DNA from 3 places in the Trinickia sp. EG282A genome. Region 2 is predicted to be linked to each of the others. Evidence: predicted binding sites of a transcription regulator. Region 2 holds the regulator's gene; each other region holds the start of a gene.
What was found. The regulator LexA, encoded in region 2, represses DNA repair genes until DNA is damaged. The targets are predictions, from matches to a motif close to ACTGTATNNNNATACAGT.
Positions count from the first base shown of each region.

Region 1 (3,273 bases), on a different contig from region 2:
CGATAGTCGGCCACGGGTGCCGCTCGCAGCACGTTCTCGTTCCCAAGACGAGCAACGAGCAGTTCGAGAAGTCGCGCATGGTCTTGCGCGGAGCCTCCAGGTTCGGGAAACAGCGTTTCGGATGCCGGTGCGGCGGGAGCCACGTCAGTCGCTTCGAGGCGAAGTGCAATCACCGATGCGGCCAATTCCAACCGCCCAAGCCGCTCCTTGAGCAGCCGGATCAAATGATCCTCTCGCCACGTCGGCTCGCCAAGGGCGATATCGAGCATCGTTGGAGGAATCGCCGTCCGGCCTCGTTCGTGCTCGAGGAAAAATGTCGCCGCCGATAGCGAGAGTTGCCGGGCGACGAGCCAGCCGCACAACTGTGCGACAAGACGGCGCGCGGCGAACAGTATGCCGTCGGCATGCTCGACGCGATCGGGTAACTCGAGACGCGCGGCAAATGTCGGCGGTGGCACCAGCCAGTCGAAAATCTCGGGAGCGATGCCGAACGCACGATCGAGCGACTCGAGCACGCTGGCGCCGCAACGACGTTGAAGGCCGGCGCGCGGCAGACGGCGCACGTCGGCAATCGTGTCGCAACCAAGCCCGATGAACCAGTCGGCGAATGGCTGCAACTCAGGCACCATGATGAACGGCAGTGCGGAAAGCGCCCGTTCCAGCGAGCGCATTTTCAGAAAACGCCGCCTGCCCTGCTGAGCAAGCAGCCATGCGCTTTGCCCCGTGGGCGCGGCGCTCACGCGCGCACTGAGCCCCAGATCGCCGAGGACGCCGCGCACTTGCCGGCACAACCGCAAGATACCGCCGAAAAGCCGCAGACTCGCGCTCACGTCGAGCACGATCGTCGCATCCCGGGTCATGCCGACTTCCGGCGAGAACCGCATCAATGCCGTTGCGACTTCGTGCTGCGCCGATGCTTCCTTCATCATATCGCGCTCGTAGAGTTCGGCGCCGGGTGCGAGCGTCAGCACGCCGCCGCGCCGCATCCCGGAACGCACGCCCGCCGCGCGCGCCGCATCGTCAGCGACGGCGACTTTCTCCTTCTCGAACACGACCGCACCCGATGCCGGCTCAGGCCACCACTTCGGCCGGAACACTTCCAATTCGAGCCGGTGCAGCTTGACGGCGAGAAATACGCGCATGACGGCTGAACAAAATGGGACTGGGTTGCAGAGGAATCGATACGGGCTCGGCACGCGTCGGTCCTCGTCGTTTCACGATTTCGACGCTGATGCCCTCCCCTTGCGGCCGTACCGCCAGCCGCAGCAGAGCCGGTGAAGCGCCTTCGGCGGTCGTAAGCGGCCTCATCATGACGAACAATGTCTCGGACGACTGGGCCGCGAGATGCAGCCGCCGTAAGGAGGCCGTCGGCACGTGCGACGCCCAGAGCAAAAGCGCCCCACAAGTGCCCGCTCGCAATATCTGCTCGGCCGACCAGAGCGCGTCCGCCGTTTTCGGCGCGCGCACTTGAAACAGCTGTTCGAGCGGCACGCCCAGATAAGCGAATGCAGGTGCATTGACGAGATGGGGCGGCTGCACGAGCGCAAGCGGGCGCTTGGCAAGCGCGATGAGCGCCGGACGCAAAAGCCTCATCTCGCCCACTCCCGGCTGCTGGATCAGCAAATCCACGAGCGCCCCGAGCGGCCAACCGCCGCCGGGCAACTCGGCCGAAAGCGCGGCGTAGCCCGTATCGATCGTGCGCATACCGCCCCGAGCCAGCTGGGAAGCGCGCCAAAGGGACGGATGCACGTCCTCAGGATGAATGATCGCGACAGACATCGGGGGATAGGTGAAGTATGATAAACCTGTATGCATATACAGTATCCTACACGCTTTCGCGGCGATCCGAACAGTCACTTTTTAGCTGCCTCGGAGAGGAGACCCTGTGCAACGCCAGCGGCTCATTGCAGGGATAGCCAAGTACATTGGCCGTCCATCCATGAATCGTTAGCTCTACTAATGAAATTGATGACGCGAACTTCGCTCAGCGTCCCTCCTCGCTTCACTCCATTTTTTACTTCGGACTCCTAATTACTATCCGCGTTCTTCAAGCCTAGCCGGTCCTTCCGGCTGCTGCGTCAAAGAGCCGCATCGCACGGGAAATGAGAACGCGCATGATCAGCAATGCGACACCCAACCAGGTACGAGCAGGCCACGAGGGAACACCCTAGGCACCAGATAGTGGCATCCGCGGTGGAAGTTGCCTAAAGTGGTATCTCTCACCTTGCAATCAGCGGACCGCATAAAAGCAGGCAAGGCGAACACAAACAGCAGAGCGAGGAGTCCAGCAGTACCATCCCTCTGGAGCGAAATTCAATGAGACTCACGATTCTGATAAACGGCCCCGATCCTACCGTCAATCACGATTACGCCGTGTTGTGGCTCGATACAGAAGAACATGTCTGGTCAAGAGAATCCCACGACGGGATCGACCTCCCCGCTTGGGGGGACGTCCGTGACGAAAATGGCGTCATCAAACTTTTCCCGCATAGCGTGGATACTCCGGTATGCACATTGAGCGGCCTGCGTGTCGACCGTGATCGAGGAGTGGCTGCCGCGCAAGGCGCTGCCGAATGGTCGTGCACAAGCAAGCATTCGCCGATGGGCGGGCTATGGCGGCTGCAAGCCGTCGAGAGGAAAACGACTCGGCCCGAAAACAGCGTATTTCCGTTTCAGCGTTGAAGCGTTCGGGTTGGGTCGCCGACGAGGCAGCCTTGCCCCGTCGACGCGCCGAAGGCGGAAATCTTTTTACGGTTCGTTACGAAACGCCCCACGGCGCGTTGCGATTGGTATAGTCGGCCTTGGCTATCTCGAGGCCAACCCTCTTAGGCCCGCTCGACACTGCGTCGGCGGGCCGCTTTCTTTTGTAGCGCGGCAACCGCGCGAACAGCCCTTCATCCTCGCGCTCGTTATGCGCATAAACTTCTTATAATTTTTCTAAGAAATTCGCGCTGCCGCGGGCGAACGGCGCGGAACGGGCCGGCCGACTCGATCGCTCAGCGCGGCGTGACGAATCGGAACGTCAAATTGATCCTTTCGCCGACGAGACCCGGCGCCTTCGGCACTCTGTGCCGCCACTCCGCCTGCGTGCGCCCGCGCATGACGAGAAGACTGCCGCTCGTCAGCTGGAAACTGCGCATCGCCCCTGTTGCGTTATGTCGCAGATCGAACCGGCGCGCCGCACCGAGACTGACTGAAGCAATGACCGGCTCTTCCCCGAGCTCCGGCTCTCGATCGGCGTGCCAGCCCATGCTGTCGTCTCCGCTCCGGTAT
Region 1 covers NZ_JBFRCC010000006.1:4,574-7,846, reverse strand. The annotation lists gene AB4Y31_RS26520 (DNA polymerase Y family protein) at 1-1,142, opposite strand, end outside; gene imuA (translesion DNA synthesis-associated protein ImuA) at 1,072-1,779, opposite strand; gene AB4Y31_RS26510 (DUF3564 family protein) at 2,317-2,682, shown strand; gene AB4Y31_RS26505 (alpha-ketoglutarate-dependent dioxygenase AlkB) at 2,997-3,273, opposite strand, start outside.
Region 1: a site for LexA is predicted at 1,805-1,822, ahead of imuA (translesion DNA synthesis-associated protein ImuA). Genes of this name have one in related genera too.

Region 2 (3,273 bases):
ATCGCGCCGGCGCCGAACGTCAGCCGATAAGAGGCCAGCACGCGCGGGGAAGCCACGGCCGCGACGAACTGCGTCCAGTCGAGCGTCGAGGCCTTCAGGAACGCGGCCGCGAGCGGGATCAACACCACCAGGCCCAGGTAAGCCAGCGTGATGCCTAGCGTCATGCCGAAGCCGGGCAATACGCCGGGCCTGCGAAAAGCGAACATCGTCGATGCCTTTCAGTCGTTGAGCTTCAGTGAGGCTGATAAATCGAGTCGAACGTGCCGCCGTCGGCGAAATGCACCTTCTGGGCATTGGCCCAGCCGCCGAAGGCCGTGTCGACCGTGTAGAGCTTCAGCTTCGGAAACTTCGCCGTGAGCTCGGCAGGCACGTTCGCCGATCGCGGCCGGTAGAAGTTGGCCGCGGCGATCTTTTGTCCCTCGTCGCTGTAGAGGAAGCGCAAATAGGCTTCGGCCACTTTGCGCGTCCCCCGTTTATCGACGACCCCGTCGACGACGGCGACGGGTGGTTCCGCGAGAATGCTCACTGACGGAACGACGATCTCGAACTTGTCCGCGCCGAATTCCTTCTGCGCGAGAAATGCCTCGTTCTCCCATGCGATCAGAACGTCGCCCAGCTCGCGCTGCACGAAGCTCGTCGTGGCGCCGCGCGCGCCGGAATCGAGCACGCCGGCATTGCGATAAAGCTGCGCGACGAAGTCTTTCGCCTTCTGCTCGTTGCCGCCCGGACGGTTGACCGCGTAGACCCACGCGGCGAGGTAGTTCCAGCGCGCGCCGCCGGAAGTTTTCGGATTCGGCGTGACAATCGAAACGCCGGGCTTCACGAGATCGTCCCAGTCCTTGATGCGCTTCGGATTGCCGTGCCGCACGAGAAAGACGATCGTCGAGGTGTATGGCGCCGCGTTGTTGGGCAGACGCTTTTGCCAGTCACGCGCGAGGAGCCCCTTACTCGCCAGCGCATCGATGTCGTAGGCGAGCGCCAGCGTGACGACGTCGGCCTGCAGTCCCGCGAGGACCGAGCGCGCCTGCGCGCCCGAGCCGCCATGGGACTGACGAATCGAGACGCCCTCGCCCGTGCTCGCTTTCCATTGCTCGGCGAATGCCTTGTCGACTGCCTGATAGAGCTCGCGGGTGGGATCGTAGGAAACGTTCAGCAGCGTAGTCTCCGCTTGCGCCTCGGCGGCAAACCCCAACATCGCCGCGGCCGCGCCGGCCACCATGCCGCCAAGCAGGCGCCGCCGCTTGCCCGACCACTCGCTTCCCCTTTCCACCATTTCTTCTGACTCCTGGCCGCATTGCATCAATTTTGAATGACGAGCTAGTCTAGCCACGCGCCCTTATGATCCAAACGAAGGATTTCGAATTCCTTTATATGAAAAACAGATAAGAAGGTCGCGGCGGCGCGAAGGCGTCGTCCAAAAAAGGGGGACGTGCCACTTGTGTTCCGCCGAATACTGTATAAAAATACAGACACCTGTCTATTCATACAGTGTCGCCATGACCAAACTCACCGCACGACAGCAGCAGGTATTCGATTTGATCCGCCAGTCGATCGAGCAGAGCGGGTACCCGCCAACGCGAGCCGAGATCGCCGCGGCACTCGGCTTCAGCTCGGCGAATTCGGCGGAGGAGCATCTGCGCGCACTCGCTCGAAAAGGGGTGATCGAGCTGGCGGCGGGCGCTTCGCGAGGAATTCGGCTGCTGGCGTCGGACGATGCGCCGCGGCAGCTGACGCTCCCGCATGCGGCATTGATGCAGCTCTCGCTGCCGCTCGTCGGCCGCGTCGCGGCAGGCAGCCCGATCCTCGCGCAGGAGCACATCTCGCAACATTACGCATGCGATCCCGCGCTCTTTTCGAGCAAGCCCGACTACCTGCTAAAAGTGCGAGGGCTTTCGATGCGCGACGCGGGAATCCTAGACGGCGATCTGCTCGCCGTGCAAAAGCGAACCGAGGCGAAAGACGGCCAGATCGTCGTAGCCCGCCTCGGGGACGACGTCACCGTCAAGCGCTTCAAGCGCCGGTCGAACGGCGTCGAGCTGATTGCGGAGAATCCCGACTACGAAAATATTTTCGTCCAGGCCGGCAGCGCGGAGTTCGCGCTCGAAGGCATCGCCGTCGGCCTCATCCGTCCCACCGAATTCTGAACGCCCAAGGGAATTACCATGGACCGCCTCGCCCGCCTCATGCCGTTTCGCCGCTTCGGCCGCCTGCGCCACTTGCGCAGTCTGGTGCCATGTCCGCCGCTCGAAGCGGCGCCCGCAGCGGATGCGAGCCGGCACAGCACGCTTGCCCTCGACGAGCGGCCCTCATCGATGCCGGCTTTCGCGCGTGTCTCGCTCAACAGCGCGTTACATGCTCAACCGGCGCAGCGGGCGCCGGTACGGGTCTATCATGGCGCGTCGCGCGTGATTCTCGTCGGCACGATCGACGCCGTTTGCCGAATGATCGACCGCTGTATCGACGAAGAACGCGCAGGGATGCGCGCGGCGCGGCTCGGCTGATACCGCCGCGCGATTTCGTTGGGGAAGGGCGCGACTTCGAGAGTCAGCCGGACATTCGGTCATCGAGCGACGCCAGGACCGGGAAACGTTTTGCCACATCGCCGGTCCATCGGGTTTCGCTCTGCTTACTCAAGGAAATGCGCCCAGTGACGACAAATGACAGACCCAATCGTGCACGCGGCAAGCCGCTCGCCGCCGTCGCGATCGTAATCGCGGCGATTGTCGTATTCGCCATCCTCGCGTACATCTACGCCACCCCCTACCTCGTTCTCGACCGCTTGAAGCAAGCCGCCGATGCACGCGATGCCGAAACGGTCGACCGCTACGTCGACTATCCGGCGCTGCGTGCGAGCCTCAAGCAGCAGTTGTCGCAATTGCTGTCCCGACGCGTGGAATCGCAAAAGCGCGAGCATCCGCTCGCCGCATTCGGCGCACTCGTAGGCATGGCGTTGATTGGTCCGCTCGTCGACAACTATGCGACGCCTGAAGGCGTCGCAGCGCTACTGAACGGCATGCCGCCGCGCGGCGAGCCGAGCGAGGCGCTCTCGCCGCCCGCTCCGCCAACGGCACCGTCCGCTGGTAAGTCCGCTGCCGCGCCCGCTGCGCCGCCGTCGAGCCAAGCGACCCCAGCGCCGGCAGAGAACGCCCCGGCTGCGCCGAAGCGCGTCGGAGCACACTATCGCGGCATCGACGAATTTGTCGTCACCTATCGGCATGACGCCGCGAGCGCACCGTATAGCGTGATCCTGCGCCGCGATGGGTGGTTTTCCTG
Region 2 covers NZ_JBFRCC010000003.1:164,014-167,286, forward strand. The annotation lists gene cysT (sulfate ABC transporter permease subunit CysT) at 1-206, opposite strand, end outside; gene AB4Y31_RS15165 (sulfate ABC transporter substrate-binding protein) at 233-1,273, opposite strand; gene lexA (transcriptional repressor LexA) at 1,497-2,144, shown strand; gene AB4Y31_RS15175 (hypothetical protein) at 2,163-2,501, shown strand; gene AB4Y31_RS15180 (DUF2939 domain-containing protein) at 2,639-3,273, shown strand, end outside.

Region 3 (3,273 bases), on a different contig from region 2:
CCGTTTCTCGCAGCTGAGCGCCGACCGCTTCGATCAACGCATCGTCGACGTCATGGCGACGCAACTCGCCGACGATCCGGTTCGCGCCCATCCGAGATGCACGGCGATGAACGACGCTTTCCGCGAACCGCGCGTCCGATAGCCACCCTTCCCGCTCGAGCGAATCGATCAATGCGTCGATCGATTCGTGCTCTTCGGCGAACGGCGCCAGCTTGCGAGCGAGTTCGCCACGGCTATATTCGCGCCTCGATAGATATGCTAGCGCTCGGCCTTTGAGCGAGCGCCCCGGTCGAGCAGGCCGCTCGCGAACCGTTGCGCCCGCCGCATCGCGGTCCTTGCCCGCCACCGACGCTTACTCCTCTTCGTCGGCTACTTCTGCGCCAGCGCCCGCCGCGGTTGGCATTGTATTGACGCCGAGCGATTCGCGAATGCGATTTTCGATTTCACGGGCGATATCAGGGTTCTCGCGCAGGAATTCGCGCGCATTGTCCTTGCCCTGGCCGATTCGTTCGCCGTTGTAGCTGTACCAGGCACCTGCTTTGTCGACGATCTTCGCCTGCACGCCGAGGTCGATGATTTCCCCTTGGCGCGAGATGCCTTCGCCATAGAGGATATCGAAGATCGCTTCGCGGAACGGCGGCGACACCTTGTTCTTGACGACCTTCACGCGCGTTTCGTTGCCGATCACTTCGTCATTCTTCTTGATCGAGCCGATGCGGCGAATATCGAGCCGCACCGACGCGTAGAATTTCAGCGCGTTGCCGCCCGTCGTCGTTTCCGGATTGCCGAACATCACGCCGATCTTCATGCGGATCTGGTTGATGAAGATGACGAGGCAGTTCGTCCGCTTGATCGTGCCGGTGAGCTTGCGCAGCGCCTGCGACATCAGGCGTGCCTGCAGCCCGGGGAGCGCATCGCCCATTTCTCCTTCGATTTCGGCTTTCGGCACGAGCGCCGCCACCGAGTCAATCACGATCATGTCGATCGAGCCCGAGCGCACGAGCGCATCGGCGATCTCGAGCGCCTGCTCGCCCGTATCGGGCTGCGAGACCAGCAGATCGGAAACATTCACGCCGAGTTTGGCCGCATATTGAATATCGAGCGCATGCTCGGCATCGATGAATGCCGCCGTGCCGCCGAGCTTCTGCATTTCCGCAATGACTTGCAGCGTCAGCGTGGTCTTACCCGACGATTCCGGACCGTAGATCTCCACCACACGCCCGCGCGGCAGGCCACCCACGCCGAGTGCGATATCGAGGCCGAGCGAGCCCGTCGAAACCACCTGAATATCCTGGGCCACTTCGCCATCGCCGAGCCGCATGACCGACCCCTTGCCGAACTGCTTCTCGATCTGCGCAAGCGCGGCGGCGAGCGCCTTGCTCTTTTCCGCAGTCAGTCCAGCCGAGCCTTTCTTGCTTTCTTCCATGAATCGTCCTTTGCTATGATGAGCAGCGTCTCTCGGCGGGCGGCCGACGCCGAGGAAAGGGTCGCGCGGTAGCCCTGGGAAACGCAGACACTGTATAAAAAAACAGGGTTCTTTGCAAGCCCGACGCGTTGCGGATTTGCGTTGCGACAACGAGCGCAGCACGGCGAGACGGGGAAAGCCGCCGGGACGCGGAGCACCGGATTGGAGACAACGGCGCATCGGGCCATCCCGCCCGCGCCTCTCGCGCACCATGCGAATACTCATTGCCGAAGACGACAGCATACTCGCGGACGGCCTCGTCCGATCACTCCGCCAATCGGGCTATGCCGTCGATCATGTGAAGGGCGGCAGCGAAGCCGACGCGGCGCTCTCGATGCAGACGTTCGATCTCCTGATCCTCGATCTCGGCCTGCCACGCATGTCGGGTCTCGAGGTCCTGCGCCGGCTGCGCGCGCGCAATTCGAACCTGCCCGTGCTGATTCTCACGGCCGCCGACAGCGTCGACGAGCGCGTGAAAGGGCTCGACCTCGGCGCCGACGACTACATGGCCAAGCCGTTTCACCTGAACGAGCTCGAGGCCCGCGTCCGGGCGCTGACGCGGCGCGGCATGGGCGGCGGGCCGACCGTCGTGCGGCACGGCTCGCTCGCGTTCGATCAGGTCGGCCGCGTCGCTTATGTCAACGATCAGGTGGTCGAGCTTTCCGCGCGCGAGCTCGGCGTGCTGGAAGTGCTGCTCCAGCGAATCGGTCGGCTGGTGTCGAAAGAGCAGCTCGTCGACCATCTTTGCGAATGGGGCGAGGAAGTCAGCAACAACGCGATCGAAGTCTACGTGCATCGGCTGCGCAAGAAAATCGAGCCGAGCGGCGTGCGTATCATTACTGTGCGCGGGCTCGGCTACTGCCTCGAAAAGCCCGCAGCCACCGGCCCGGGGCCGGGGCCGGGGCCGAGTTCGACGGCCGATGTCAGCGCTGCGGCGATCGCGCCCCCGCCCGCGAAGTAGGCAAACCGTGGCCTCGCCCGTTTCCTCGGAGGACGGCGGCACGCCGCGGCCGGTGGGGCCGTCCGACCCGATACGCAAAGCTGCGCCCGCTATCGCGTCGTCTCCCACGCCGTCTTCCTCGACCGCCCCCGCCCGCGCTGCAACGAGCCACGGCGGCCGAGACGATCCGTTCCTGCCGGCCGACGAAGCCGATGCCCCGGAGCCGGGGCGCCCGCGCTCGCTCTTCGGCGAAATTCTCGACTGGATGCTCGCGCCGCTGCTGCTGCTGTGGCCGATGAGCATCGCGGTGACCTATCTCGTCGCCAAGACACTCGCGAACGGCCCGTTCGACCGTGCGCTCGAAACCGACGTCTATGTGCTCGCGCGTCAGATCCATCCCGTGAATGGCGTGGCCGAGCTGTCGCTGCCCGATGCCGCGCGTGACTTTCTCTCGGGCGACAACCCCGACAAGGTGTTCTATCAAGTGCTGGGCGCGCGCGGCGAGCTTGTCGCCGGCGTGCCCGACATGCCGTCGCCGGCCGATGACGATCGTCCGCACCCGGGTATCGTCGAGTTTCGCGATGCGCAACTCCATGGCGATGACATTCGTGTTGCCTATACGACCGTCGAGGTTCCCACCGCGCCGGGCGGGCAAAGCGTGCTCGTCCAGGTCGGCGAGACGCTCGACAAGCGCAGCGCGCTCGCCAACGACATCATCAAAGGCGTGATCCTGCCGCAGTTCGTAATCTTGCCGCTCGCGATCGTGCTCGTCTGGTTCGGCCTTTCGCGAGGGCTCGCACCGCTGACGGCGCTGCAGGCCAATTTGCGCGCGCGCCGGCCCGACGACCTCTCGCCGCTCGAGGCTCGC
Region 3 covers NZ_JBFRCC010000002.1:896,876-900,148, reverse strand. The annotation lists partial or broken gene recX (recombination regulator RecX) at 1-328, opposite strand, end outside; gene recA (recombinase RecA) at 353-1,426, opposite strand; gene AB4Y31_RS12000 (response regulator) at 1,677-2,426, shown strand; gene AB4Y31_RS11995 (sensor histidine kinase N-terminal domain-containing protein) at 2,434-3,273, shown strand, end outside.
Region 3: a site for LexA is predicted at 1,516-1,533, ahead of recA (recombinase RecA). Genes of this name have one in related genera too.